One region of the Bradyrhizobium sp. 76 genome, then DNA from elsewhere that is predicted to be linked to it. Evidence: predicted binding sites of a transcription regulator. Region 1 holds the regulator's gene; the other holds the start of a gene.
The links. The regulator PhoB, encoded in region 1, activates phosphate uptake and scavenging genes when phosphate is short. The targets are predictions, from matches to a motif close to TGTCATNNANCTGTCAT.

Region 1 (6,750 bases):
TCACCGAGAACACGCCGCCACCGGGATCGAACGAGGGCGGACTGCTCAACGCCATCGTCGGCTCTCTGATCATGACCGTGATCGGCGTCGGCATCGGCGCGCCGCTCGGCATGTTCGCCGGCACCTATCTCGCCGAATACGGCCGCAATGACCGGCTGACCTCGGTGATCCGCTTCATCAACGACATCCTGCTCTCGGCACCCTCGATCATCATCGGCCTGTTCATCTACGGCGCGGTGGTGGTGCCGATGCGCGGCTTCTCGGCGATCGCGGGCTCGCTCGCGCTCGCGGTCATCGTGATCCCGGTGGTGCTGCGTACGACCGAGGACATGCTGCTGCTGGTGCCGAACGCGTTGCGCGAGGCGGCCTCGGCGCTCGGCCTGCCGCGTTCGCTGGTGATCAAGCGGATCGCTTATCGCGCTGCCCGTTCGGGCCTCATCACCGGCGTGCTGCTCGCGACCGCCCGCGTCGCCGGTGAAACCGCGCCGCTGCTGTTCACCGCGCTGTCGAACCAGTTCTTCAGCCTCGGCCTGAACAAGACGATGGCGAACCTGCCGGTGACCATCAACAACTTCGTGCAGAGCCCCTATGCCTATTGGAAGCAGCTGGCCTGGAGCGGCGCGCTGCTCATCACCCTGACCGTTCTTGCCCTTAATATTTTCGCGCGCATCCTTGGCGCCGAGAGGACCGCAAAATGAGTGATCTTTCCGTATCGATGAGCGCGTCAGGTGGACTGCCGCACGCGGCAGTGCTGCCGGAGGCGCCCCCCAAGGTGACCGTGCGCAACCTGAACTTCTATTACGGCGAGCACCATGCGCTGAAGAACATCAACCTGACGCTCGGCGCCAACCGTGTCACGGCGTTCATCGGTCCGTCAGGCTGCGGCAAGTCGACCCTGCTGCGCATCTTCAACCGGATGTACGACCTCTATCCCGGTCAGCGCGCCACCGGTCAGCTCATGCTCGACCAGACCAACATCCTCGACGGCAAGCTGGACCTCAATCTGCTGCGCGCCCGCGTCGGCATGGTATTCCAGAAGCCCACGCCGTTCCCGATGACGATCTACGAGAACATCGCGTTCGGCATCCGTCTCTATGAGAAGATCTCGAAGTCCGAGATGGACGGCCGCGTCGAGAAGGCGCTGCGCGGCGGCGCGCTGTGGAACGAGGTCAAGGACAAGCTCAACGCCTCCGGCCTGTCGCTCTCCGGCGGCCAGCAGCAGCGCCTCTGCATCGCCCGCACCGTCGCGGTGCGGCCCGAGGTGATCCTGTTCGACGAACCCTGTTCGGCGCTCGACCCGATCTCGACCGCCAAGGTCGAGGAGCTGATCCAGGAGCTGTCCGAGGATTACACGATCGCGATCGTCACCCACAACATGCAGCAGGCGGCGCGCGTCTCCGACAAGACCGCCTTCATGTATCTCGGCGAGTTGATCGAGTTCGACGACACCAGCAAGATCTTCACGTCGCCGTCCGACCGGCGCACGCAGGATTACATCACCGGCCGGTTCGGCTAGGAGACGCGACATGGGTTCTGAACATACCGCAAAGGCCTTCGACACCGACCTCCAGGAACTCACGCGCCTGGTCGCCGAGATGGGGGGTATCGCCGAGCGCATGATCGTCGAGTCCGTCGACGCATTGATCCGCCGCGACGTCCCGCTCGGCCAGCGCGTCGTCGCCATCGACACCGAGCTCGACGCGCTGCAGAAGCGCATCGAGGAGCGCGCGGTGTTGACCATCGCCCGCCGCCAGCCGATGGCGGTCGATCTGCGCGAGATCGTCGGCGCCATGCGCGTCGCGACCGATCTCGAGCGCATCGGCGACCTCGCCAAGAACATGGGCAAGCGCGTCGCAGCGCTGGAGACGGACTTCCATCCACTCAAGCTGTTCCGTGGCCTCGAGCACATGACCGACCTCGTGCAGCAGCAGGTCAAGTCGGTGCTGGACGCTTATGCCGCGCATGATTTGCCAGCGGCGATGGCGGTGTGGAAGGGTGACGAGGAAGTCGACGCCATCTGCACCTCGCTGTTCCGCGAGCTCCTCACCTACATGATGGAGGATCCGCGCAACATCTCGTTCTGTATTCACCTGATGTTCTGCGCCAAGAACATCGAGCGGATCGGCGACCACGCCACCAACATCGCCGAGACCGTGTTCTACATGATCGAGGGCCAGGCGATCACCGACAAGCGGCCGAAGGGCGACATGACGACCTTCGCCAACACGGTACCGAACACCTGAAGACTTAAGGGAGCGACGACCCGATGGGCGCACGCATTATGGTGGTTGAGGACGAGGAAGCCCTGACCGAGCTTCTCCGCTACAACCTCGAAGGCGACGGCTATGACGTCGAGACGGTGATGCGCGGCGACGACGCCGACACCCGCCTCAAGGAGCACATCCCCGATCTGATCGTGCTCGACTGGATGCTGCCGGGCCTGTCAGGCATCGAATTGTGCCGGCGGCTTCGCACCCGTCCCGAGACCAAGCAGCTCCCGATTATCATGCTCACCGCGCGCGGCGAGGAGAGCGAGCGGGTGCGGGGTCTTGCGACCGGCGCCGACGATTACATCGTCAAGCCATTCTCGGTGCCGGAGCTACTGGCGCGCGTGAAAGGCCTGCTGCGGCGCGCAAGCCCGGAGCGGCTCGCCACCGTCCTCGCTTTTGGCGACATCGAACTCGACCGCGACAAGCGCCGCGTGGCGCGCTCGGGCCGGCCGATCGATCTCGGTCCGACCGAATATCGCCTGCTGGAGTTCTTCCTGGAGCACCCGGGACGGGTGTTCTCGCGCGAGCAACTGCTCGACAGCGTCTGGGGCCGCGACATCTATATCGACGAGCGCACCGTCGACGTGCATATCGGCCGCCTGCGCAAGCTGCTCAATCTCGGCCGCGAGCAGGACCCGATCCGCACCGTCCGCGGGGCCGGTTACGCGCTGGATGATCGGTTTGCGAAGGCGGAGCAGGTGTAGGGTTGCAGCTTTGTTTCTTGGCAAGCTGTCCCCGAATTCTTCGACGTCGTCCCGGACGAGCGAGCGAAGCGAGCGCTGATCCGGGACCCATAACCACCGAACGTGGTTTGGCGAAGACTCGGAGTGACCCCTTTCGCGCAACAACCGCGCGCTCCGAGTATGGGTCCCGGCCCCCGTGCGCATTGCGCACTAGGCCGGGACGACACGGAAATTGAACCTTCTTCGCGCGACGACTTGCCGTAATTACCGCGGGCCCGGCTTCACCGGTGCGCGGCGCCGATCCGACGCCGGCTGGTAAGCGACGCGCGAGTGCTGGGCGCAATAGGGCAGGCCGGACAGCGCCCGTCCACCGCAGAAGAAGAAGTCCGGGCTCGAGGGATCGCCGACCGGCCAGTGGCAGGTCGCCTCGTTCAATTCCAGCAGCGACAGCCGCTGGCTCATCGGCACCACGTTGTCATAGGTGACCGGATCCGGCTCAGCCTCGACCTCGAAGGCCTGCGCCAGCGCGGTGTTGCCGCGCGAGATCGGGCGGCTCACCCGCATCATGTGCTGCGCGGGGCGCGCCTTGCGCGGCCGCGGCGCTGCCGACGAAGGGCTCTTGGCGCGGCCCGAAAGGCCGAGCCTGTGCACTTTGCCGATCACGGCATTGCGGGTCACATTGCCGAGCTCCGCCGCGATCTGGCTGGCCGAAAGTCCGGCCTCCCAGAGCTTTTTCAGCTGCTCGACGCGATCATCGGACCAGGTCAAAACCGTCATTGCACCCTTTCCCTCGCTGCGCGCCCGCCATCCTGGGGCCTCGCAGCGAATGCCTAAGCCTTCAAAAACCCGTGCCGCCAGAATCCCTTAAGGCTCGCCGGGCGCGTCTTGAACGCCCGAACGTTTACGCCGGTACATAAGGACTTAAAGATCAGAACCACTGCACGAGATGTCGTATCTGACAATCCAAACGCTACAATATGGCGTGACTCCCGCGCAAGAGTCCGCCGACTCGCTTCCACATGTTCCGTGACTAAATCCCGCAAAATCGGCACCGCAAGACTACGGATTCAGCGTTTCGCGAGGCTTTCCGGGCGGCATTGACACCCGTTTCACCAGGCCTAAGATAGTCGCGCGTGCCGCCCTCAAGAGGCGGCACGTTTCGTTTTCCGGGCCGGTCGATGGTGCGTTGCGCAATGCACGCTCACACCGTCCGCAACATTCAAGTGACCGTCATGACTAACAGCGCAGCGCCGCATTTGCTCCCCGTTTTCGCCAGGTCCGACCTCGGTTTCGAGCGTGGCGAAGGCTGCTGGCTGATCGCGACCAATGGCGAGCGCTATCTGGACTTCACCTCCGGCGTTGCGGTGAATGCGCTCGGCCATGCCCATCCGGCGCTGGTCGCGGCGTTGCAGGAGCAGGCCACGAAGCTCTGGCACATGTCGAACCTGTTCCAGAGCCCGGACGGCGAAAAGCTCGCCGCGCGCCTGTGCAATGAAAGTTTCGCGGAGTTCGTGTTCTTCTGCAATTCCGGCGCCGAAGCGCTGGAATGCGTGATCAAGGTCGTGCGCCGTTATCACGCCGCGAAGGGCCATCCCGACCGCTATCGCATGATCACCTTCGAAGGCGCCTTCCATGGCCGCACGCTGGCGACACTTGCCGCGACGGGTTCGGCAAAATATCTCGAAGGTTTCGGCCCCCCGATGGAGGGCTTCGACCAAGTTGCGCATGGCGATCTCGACGCGGTGAAAAAGGCGATCGGTCCGCAGACCGCCGGAATCCTGATCGAGCCGATCCAGGGCGAGGGCGGTGTGCGTTCGGCAACGCCCGCCTTCCTGAGGGCGTTGCGCCAGCTCTGCGACGAGAAGGGTCTGTTGCTCGCCTTCGACGAGGTGCAAACCGGCATGGGCCGCACCGGCGATCTGTTCGCGTACCGCCGCCTTGGCGTCGAACCCGACGTGATGTCGCTGGCCAAGGCGCTCGGCGGCGGCTTCCCGATCGGCGCCTGCCTTGCGACCGCGGAAGCGGCATCCGGCATGACGCCGGGCTCGCACGGCTCGACCTTCGGCGGCAATCCGCTCGCGATCTCGGCTGCGAATGCCGTGCTCGACGTCATGCTCAAGCCCGGCTTCTTCGATCACGTGCAGAGGATGTCGCTGCTGCTCAAGCAGAAGCTCGCCTCCGTGATCGACCGTCATGGCGATGTCGTCAGCGAAGTGCGCGGCGAGGGCCTCCTGATCGGCATCAAGGCCGTGGTGCCTTCCGGCGATCTCGTTGCCGCCTTGCGCGCAGAAAAGCTGCTCACCGTCGGTGCCGGCGACAATGTCGTGCGTTTCCTGCCGCCTTTGATCGTCACCGAAGCCGAGATCGAGGACAGCGTCGGGCGGCTCGAGCGCGCCTGCACCGCGTTATCCGGCAACAAGCGGGCGGCAAGCTGATGAGCAAGTCGCCCGATAATACACACGAGAAAACACCGAAGCACTTCCTCGATATCAACGAGCTGCCGCTGTCGGAGCTCAAGCGCATGCTCGCCGCGTCCACCGCGATGAAGGCGAAGCAGAAGGCGCATCAGCCGGTCAGGCCGCTCGAAGGCAAGACGCTGGCGATGATCTTCGAGCGCCCCTCGACGCGGACGCGGGTGTCTTTCGATGTTGCCATGCGCCAGCTCGGCGGCGAGCCCATCATGCTCACCGGTGCCGAGATGCAGCTCGGCCGCGGCGAGACCATCGCCGACACCGCGCGGGTGCTGTCGCGCTATGTCGACGCGATCATGATCCGCATCCTCAATCACGACGCCCTTCTGGAGCTTGCGGCGAACGCCACCGTGCCCGTCATCAACGGCCTGACGCGGCGTTCGCATCCCTGCCAGGTGATGGCCGACCTCATGACCTACGAGGAACATCGCGGCCCGATCGAGGGCAAGACGGTGGCCTGGACCGGAGACGACAACAACGTGCTGGCGTCCTGGGCGCACGCCGCCGAGCGCTTCAAGTTCCAGCTCAATGTCGCGACACCTCCGGAGCTCGCCCCGAAAAAAGCCATGCGCGACTTCATCAAGGCAACCGGCGCGCCGATCATGCTCGGCACCGATGCCGAAGCCGCCGTGCGTGGGGCCGATTGTGTCGTGACCGACACCTGGGTGTCGATGGGGGACAAGGAAGGCGAGCACCGCCATAACGTGCTCAAGCCCTATCAGGTCAATGCCCAGCTGATGTCGCTGGCCCAGCCCGATGCATTGTTCATGCACTGCCTGCCCGCCCATCGCGGCGAGGAGGTCACCGACGAGGTGATCGACGGTCCGCAATCCGTCGTGTTCGACGAGGCCGAAAACCGCCTGCACGCGCAGAAGGGCATTCTGGCCTGGTGCTTCGACGCGGTGAAGTAGATCGACGCGGCGAGCTAACTTTCCGTCGTCCCGGCGAAGGCCGGGACCCATACCGCGGAATCTCTCTTGTGGCAGATCGGCGGAGGCAACGAGTTTTCGCCAAACCAATATTCGTGGTTATGGGTCCCGGCCTTCGCCGGGACGACACCGAAGTTGCCGTATCATGATCAAACCAGTGTCCAGATGAGCTGCTCCGAACCCCTTCCAATTCCGCCTTCCGACCCCAGATAAAGCGCCATGGTTTCCCAATCCCCTGACATGAAAACCGGGCCCGAAGGCCCGGTTCGCGCGCCATCCGCGGTTCCGATCGATGACGCCGTGCTGCCTTACGAGGTCGACGCGCTCGATGTGCGCGGTCGGCTGGTGCGGCTTGGTCCGGCGCTCGACGAGATCCTGACCAAGCACGATTATCCGG
Region 2 (6,750 bases), on a different contig from region 1:
CCACCGCGTTCCGCCTCGCCAGCATCGGGCTGATCGTCGCCGGGATTGTCGGGCTGAAGCTGGTTACCTGACGAAGATCTTGACCGCCCACCAGCTCAGCGCGGCGACGATGGCCGAGGCCGGCATCGTGATCACCCAGGCATAGACGATCGAGCTGGCGACGTTCCAGCGCACCGCCGAGAGGCGCCGGGCGGCGCCGACACCGACGATGGCGCCGGTGATGGTGTGGGTGGTCGAGACGGGAACGCCGAGGAAGGTCGCCATGAACAGGGTCGCGGCACCGCCGGTCTCGGCGCAAAAGCCCTGCATCGGGGTCAGCTTGGTGATGCGCAGGCCCATGGTCCGAACGATGCGCCAGCCGCCCATCAGCGTCCCCATCGCCATTGCGGCCTGGCACGAAAGCACCACCCAGAAGGGGACGAAGAATTCGCCGCCGAGCTGGCCCTGCGAATAGAGCAGCACGGCGATGATGCCCATGGTCTTCTGCGCGTCGTTGCCGCCGTGGCCGAGCGAATAGAGCGAGGCGGAGGCGAATTGCAGGATGCGGAAGGCGCGATCCACGGCAAAGGGCGTGGAGCGCACCGAGGCCCAGGAGACGATCGCAACCAGCACCATCGCGAGCAGAAAGCCGACGAGCGGAGACAGCACGATGGCGATCACCGTCTTGGACAATCCGCTCCAGACCACCGCCGAAAGGCCCGCTTTGGCCACGCCGGCACCAAACAAACCACCGATCAATGCATGAGACGAGGACGATGGGATGCCGAGCGCCCATGTCACCAGGTTCCAGACGATGGCGCCGACCAGCGCAGCGAAGATCACCTGGGCATCCACGATCGCGGGATCGATGATGCCGGTGCCGATGGTCTGGGCGACGTGCAGCCCGAACACCATGAAGGCGACGAAATTGAAGAACGCGGCCCAGAACACCGCGTATTGCGGCCGCAGCACACGGGTCGAGACGATGGTCGCGATCGAATTGGCGGCGTCGTGCAGGCCGTTCAGGAAGTCGAACAGCAGCGCGACGGCGATCAGTCCGACCAGGACGGGAAGACCCAACGCAACATCCACGGCGCGGTCCCCTGCCCTAAACTTGCTCGATGACGATGCTGTTGATCTCGTTCGCGACGTCGTCGAAGCGGTCGGCGACCTTCTCGAGATGGTCGTAGATCTCCGCGCCGACGATGAAATCCATCGCGTTGCCGTTGCGATGCTTGAGGAACAGTTCCTTCAGCCCGATATCATGGAGATCGTCGACGCGGCCTTCCAGCTTGCCCAGCTCTTCCGTGATCGCGGTCAGCATGGCCACGTTCTGGCCGATCTTCTGCATCAACGGCAGCGCACGGCCGACCAGATTGGCGCATTCGATCAGAAGCCCGCCGATCTCCCGCATGGGCGGCTCGAAGCTGCGGACCTCGAACAGCATCACGGCCTTGGCGGTCTGTTGCATCTGGTCGATGGCGTCGTCCATCGAGGTGATCAGGTTCTTGATGTCGCCGCGGTCGAACGGGGTGATGAAGGTCCGGCGCACCGCCGTCAGCACCTCACGGGTGATGTTGTCGGCATCGTTCTCGAACTGGTTAACGCGCTGGCAATAGACCGGCGTCTCCTCGCCCCCGTTGAGCATGCTCTGGAGCGCGATCGAGCCCTGGATCACGGTCTGGGCGTGGCGGTCGAACAGGTCGAAGAACCGTTCTTCCTTGGGCAGGAAAGCGCGAAACAATCGCATCATGGGAGAGAGACTACCGGTTGGATAATGGCCTGGCCCGAGCGGGCCGTCATGAAACTGTCATAGACCATTTTCGATCCACGCGCGTGCCACCTCACGCCCGTGGAGCCGGATCATCCACCGCTTTCGCGCGTCAACACATCTTCCATTATATCAATGACTTACAGCGACCGCCGGAAGTAATGCGCGATTTCTCCGATGACGCCGCGGCGGAAGGTGAGCACGCAGATCACGAAGATCGAGCCCTGGATCACGGTCACCCACTGGCCGAACCCCGCCAGATATTGCTGCATGGCGATGATCACGAAGGCACCGACCACGGGACCGAACACGGTTCCGAGTCCGCCGACCAGCGTCATCAGCACGACTTCGCCCGACATCGACCAGTGCACGTCGGTGAGCGAGGCGTTTTGCGCCACGAAGACTTTCAACGCACCGGCAAAGCCGGCCAACGTGCCCGACAGGACGAAAGCCAGGAACTTGTACTGATCGGTGCGGTAACCCAGCGAGATCGCGCGCGGCTCGTTCTCGCGGATCGCCTTGAGGACCTCGCCGAACGGCGAGTTGATGATGCGGAAGATCAGCAGGAAGCCGGCGAGGAAGCCGACCAGAACCACGTAGTAGAGCACGGTCGGCTTGGTCAGATCGAAGACTCCGAACATGCGGCCCTGCGGAATACCCTGGATGCCGTCTTCACCATGGGTGAACGGGGCCTGGAGGTAGATGAAGTACAGAAGCTGCGACAGCGCCAGCGTGATCATCGAGAAATAGATGCCCTGGCGGCGGATCGAGATATAGCCCGTGATGAGCGAGAGCACGAAGGCACCGGCGACGCCGACGAGGATGCCGAGCTCCGGCGGCAACGCCCACACCTTCAGCGCATGCGCGCTGCAATAGCCGGCCGTGCCTAGGAACATCGCATGGCCGAAGGACAGCAAACCGCCATAGCCGATCAGCAGGTTGAAGGCGCAGGCGAGCAGCGCGAAGCACAGCGCCTGCATCACGAAGAACGGGTAGACCCCCGTGAATGGCACCGAAGCCAGCAGCAGCGCCATCACCACGAAGACGATCATCTCGTCGCGGATCGCGCGCGGGGTTACCGGCAGCGTGTCGTCCGTCAAGGCTGTCATGTCAGGCCGCCCTTCCCGTCAATCCCGTTGGCTTCACCAAGAGCACCAGCACCATCAGCACGAACACGACGGTGTTGGAGGCCTCGGGGTAGAAATATTTGGTCAGGCCCTCGATCACACCGAGCGCGAAGCCGGTGATGATGGAGCCCATGATCGATCCCATGCCGCCGATCACCACCACCGCGAACACCACGATGATGAGGTCGGCGCCCATCAGCGGTCGCACCTGGTTGATTGGCGCCGACAGCACGCCGGCGAGCGCGGCAAGGCCGACACCGAGGCCGTAGGTCAACGTGATCATGCGCGGAACGTTGACGCCGAAGGCGCGCACCAGCGTCGGGTTTTCGGTGGCGGCGCGCAAATAGGCGCCGAGCCGCGTCTTCTCGATCAGGAACCAGGTCGCGATGCAGACCACCAGCGAGAAGATGACGACCCAGCCGCGATAGACCGGCAGGAACATGAAGCCGAGATTCATGCCGCCCTTGAGCTGGTCCGGAATGGCGTAAGGCAGGCCGGAGGAGCCGAAATAGTTCTGGAACACGCCCTGCACGATCAGCGCAATGCCGAAGGTCAGTAGCAGGCCGTAGAGATGATCGAGCCCGGTCAGCCATTGCAGCATGGTCCGTTCCAGGATCATGCCGAAGATGCCGACAATGATCGGTGCAAACAGCAACGCCCACCAATAGTTGATGCCGCCGAGGTTCAGCAGGAAGTAGGCGACGAACGCGCCCATCATATAGAGCGCGCCATGGGCGAAATTGATGATGTTGAGCATGCCGAAGATCACGGCAAGCCCGAGACTGAGCAGCGCGTAGAACGAGCCGTTGATCAGTCCCACCAGTAGCTGAGCGTAAAGAGCCTGCATCGATCCCGCACCCGGTCCCTTCGGCGTTCCCTGAAAGTCGCCCGCAGGCCTGATGGTCTGCGGGCGGTTATCTTACTTCTTCAACAGAGCGCACTTGCTCTCGGACAGCGGCGTGAAGGCCTGGTCGCCCGGCACCGTGCCGACCAGCTTGTAGAAATCCCACGGTCCCTTGGACTCGGAGGGTTTCTTCACCTCGAACAGATAGGCATTGTGGATGGTGCGGCCGTTGGGCTGGATCTCGCCCTTGCCGAACAGATCGTCTTCCGTCGGCATCGACTTCATCTTCTCGACGACCTTGGCGCCGTCATGCGGGTTGCCGCCGAGCGCTTCCAGTGCCTTGAAATAGTGACGCACGCCCGCATAGACGCCGGCCTGCACCATGGTGGGCGGCGCGTTGTTCTTCATCTTGTCGGCGAAGCGCTTCGAGAACGCCCGGGTCTGATCGTTCATGTCCCAGTAGAAGGTCTCGGTGAAGTTGAGGCCCTGTGCGGTCTCGAGCCCGATCGCCTTGACGTCGGTGAGGAACAGCAGCAGCGCTGCGAGCTTCTGGCCGCCCTTGACGATACCGAACTCGGCCGCCTGCTTGATCGTGTTGGTGGTGTCGCCGCCGGCATTGGCAAGGCCGATGATCTTGGCCTTGGAGGCCTGCGCCTGAAGCAGGAAGGACGAGAAGTCCGGCGTGTTGAGCGGGTGCTTGACGCCGCCGACCACCTTGCCGCCATTTGCGGTAACGACAGCGGTGGTGTCGCGCTCCAGCGCCGCGCCGAAGGCGTAGTCCGCGGTCAGGAAGAACCAGGTGTCGCCGCCGGCCTTCACCAGCGCCTGGCCGGTGGTGTGGGCCAGCATGTAGGTGTCGTAGGTCCAGTGCACGGTGTTGGGTGAGCACTGCGCGTTGGTTAAATCCGAGGTCGCCGCGCCCGAGTTGATATAGACCCCGTTCTTTTCCTTGATGACGTTGTTGACCGCGAGCGCCACGCCGGAATTCGGCACGTCGACGATGACGTCGACCTTGTCGACGTCGAACCATTGCCGCGCGATCGCGGTGCCGATGTCGGGCTTGTTCTGGTGATCGCCCGAGATGATGTCGATCTTCCAGCCCTTCGCAGCCAGGCCGGAATCTTCAATGGCCATCTGCGCGGCGAGCGTCGAGCCCGGTCCGCCGAGGTCGGCATAGAGCCCGGACTGATCGGACAGCGCGCCGATCTTGACGGTCTTGTCCTGCGCGAAGGCTACGCCCGCGGTGGTCACGGCCAGCGCCGTGCCGAGCAGAAACGACGCAATCGACTTTGTCATCATGCTACTTCCCTATGAATCTTCTTGTTGGCCGTTCTAGACGCCGAGATAGGTGTGGAGCTTGTCCATGTTGGCGGCAAGCTCCGCATTGGAAAATCCGTCAATGATCTTGCCGTGCTCGACCACGTAATAGCGGTCGGCGACGGTGGATGCGAACCGGAAGTTCTGCTCGACCAGGAGGATCGTAAAACCCTCCTTCTTGAGCCGCGCAATGGTGTGGCCGATCTGCTGGATGATGACGGGCGCGAGACCCTCGGTCGGCTCGTCCAGCATCAGGAAGTTCGCGCCGGTGCGCAGGATGCGCGCGATCGCGAGCATCTGCTGCTCGCCGCCGGAGAGCTTGGTTCCCTGGCTGTTGAGCCGTTCCTTCAGGTTCGGAAACAGATCGAAGATCTGCTCGAGCGGCAATCCGCCGGGACGCACCACCGGCGGCAGCAGCAGGTTCTCCCGCACGTCGAGGCTGGCGAAAATTCCACGCTCCTCCGGGCAGAACGCGATTCCCATCCGCGCGATCTTGTCCGAGGTCGTGCGGATGATGTCCTGGTTGTTGAACTTCACCGAGCCGGTGCGCTTGCCGATGATGCCCATGATCGACTTCAGCGTGGTGGTCTTGCCGGCGCCGTTGCGCCCGAGCAGGGTGACGACCTCGCCCGCGTTCACGTCGAAGTTGATCCCGTGCAGGATGTGGGACTCGCCGTACCAGGCTTCCAGGTTGCGGACCTGGAGCAGGTTGCCGCCGCTCGCGGCCTTTGCGGGAGCTTCCGCCGTTGCAGTCTCAGCCATGACCGGCTCCCAGATAGGCTTCCTTGACGCGTTCGTCCTTGGTGAGCTCGCTGTAATGGCCCTGCGCGAGCACCTGTCCGCGCGTCAACACGGTGATGATGTCGGAGAGATTGGCCACGACGCTCAGATTATGCTCAACCATCAGGATGGTGTATTTCGCGGAGATGCGCTTGATCAGCGCCGCGATCTTGTCGATGTCCTCGTGGCCCATGCCGGCCATCGGCTCGTCCAGCAGCATCATCTCGGGGTCGAGCGCGAGCGTGGTTGCGATCTCCAGTGCACGCTTGCGCCCGTAGGGCATCTCGACCGCGGGCGTATTGGAAAACTCGCTGAGGCCGACATCGTTCAACAGCTCGCGCGCGCGATCGTTGAATTGGTTGAGCACGGACTTTGAGCGCCAGAAATCGAAGGAGCTGCCGTGCTGGCGCTGAAGCGCGACGCGGACGTTTTCCAGCGCGGTGAGATGGGGAAACACCGCCGAAATCTGGAACGAGCGAACCAGTCCCAGGCGGGCCACATCGGCGGGCGCCATCGCGGTGATGTCCTGCCCCTTGTACAGGATTTTTCCGGCAGACGGTTTGAGGAACTTGGTCAAAAGATTGAAGCACGTCGTCTTGCCGGCGCCGTTCGGGCCGATCAACGCGTGAATGCTCCCACGGCGAACCTTGAGCGCAACGTCGCGGACGGCGAAGAAGCCCGCGAACTCCTTGGTCAAGCCTTCCGTTTCGAGAATGAACTCATCGGCCAAACAGTTTTCCCCCTGCCCGCACAACGCGCGTGGCTATCCTTGTTGCTTCGGCTTTCCGGAGGCCTCGGAGCCACTCCCTGGAGCCCATCCGGAACGCCGCCTCCGGGCGCGGAATATGCCGGAGGTGACGGGGGTTAGGCAAGGCGGAAAGCTGAGCAGGTCAGGCCTCCGGCCGGGAGACTTATGCTCCCTTAGTCGGACG

Region 2: IVB48_RS38555 (DUF47 domain-containing protein) is a predicted target of PhoB. The motif match lies at 1,777-1,793, and genes of this name have one in related genera.

Annotation. Positions count from the first base shown of each region.
Region 1 is NZ_JADPIS010000103.1:35,518-42,267, reverse strand. It holds gene pstA (phosphate ABC transporter permease PstA) at 1-698, shown strand, start outside; gene pstB (phosphate ABC transporter ATP-binding protein PstB) at 695-1,516, shown strand; gene phoU (phosphate signaling complex protein PhoU) at 1,527-2,243, shown strand; gene phoB (phosphate regulon transcriptional regulator PhoB) at 2,267-2,974, shown strand; gene IVB48_RS26595 (GcrA family cell cycle regulator) at 3,218-3,730, opposite strand; gene IVB48_RS26590 (aspartate aminotransferase family protein) at 4,186-5,388, shown strand; gene argF (ornithine carbamoyltransferase) at 5,388-6,335, shown strand; gene IVB48_RS26580 (Hsp33 family molecular chaperone) at 6,573-6,750, shown strand, end outside.
Region 2 is NZ_JADPIS010000149.1:630,817-637,566, reverse strand. It holds gene sugE (quaternary ammonium compound efflux SMR transporter SugE) at 1-71, shown strand, start outside; gene IVB48_RS38560 (inorganic phosphate transporter) at 64-1,071, opposite strand; gene IVB48_RS38555 (DUF47 domain-containing protein) at 1,088-1,732, opposite strand; gene IVB48_RS38550 (branched-chain amino acid ABC transporter permease) at 1,891-2,859, opposite strand; gene IVB48_RS38545 (branched-chain amino acid ABC transporter permease) at 2,861-3,724, opposite strand; gene IVB48_RS38540 (ABC transporter substrate-binding protein) at 3,797-5,020, opposite strand; gene IVB48_RS38535 (ABC transporter ATP-binding protein) at 5,054-5,800, opposite strand; gene IVB48_RS38530 (ABC transporter ATP-binding protein) at 5,793-6,548, opposite strand.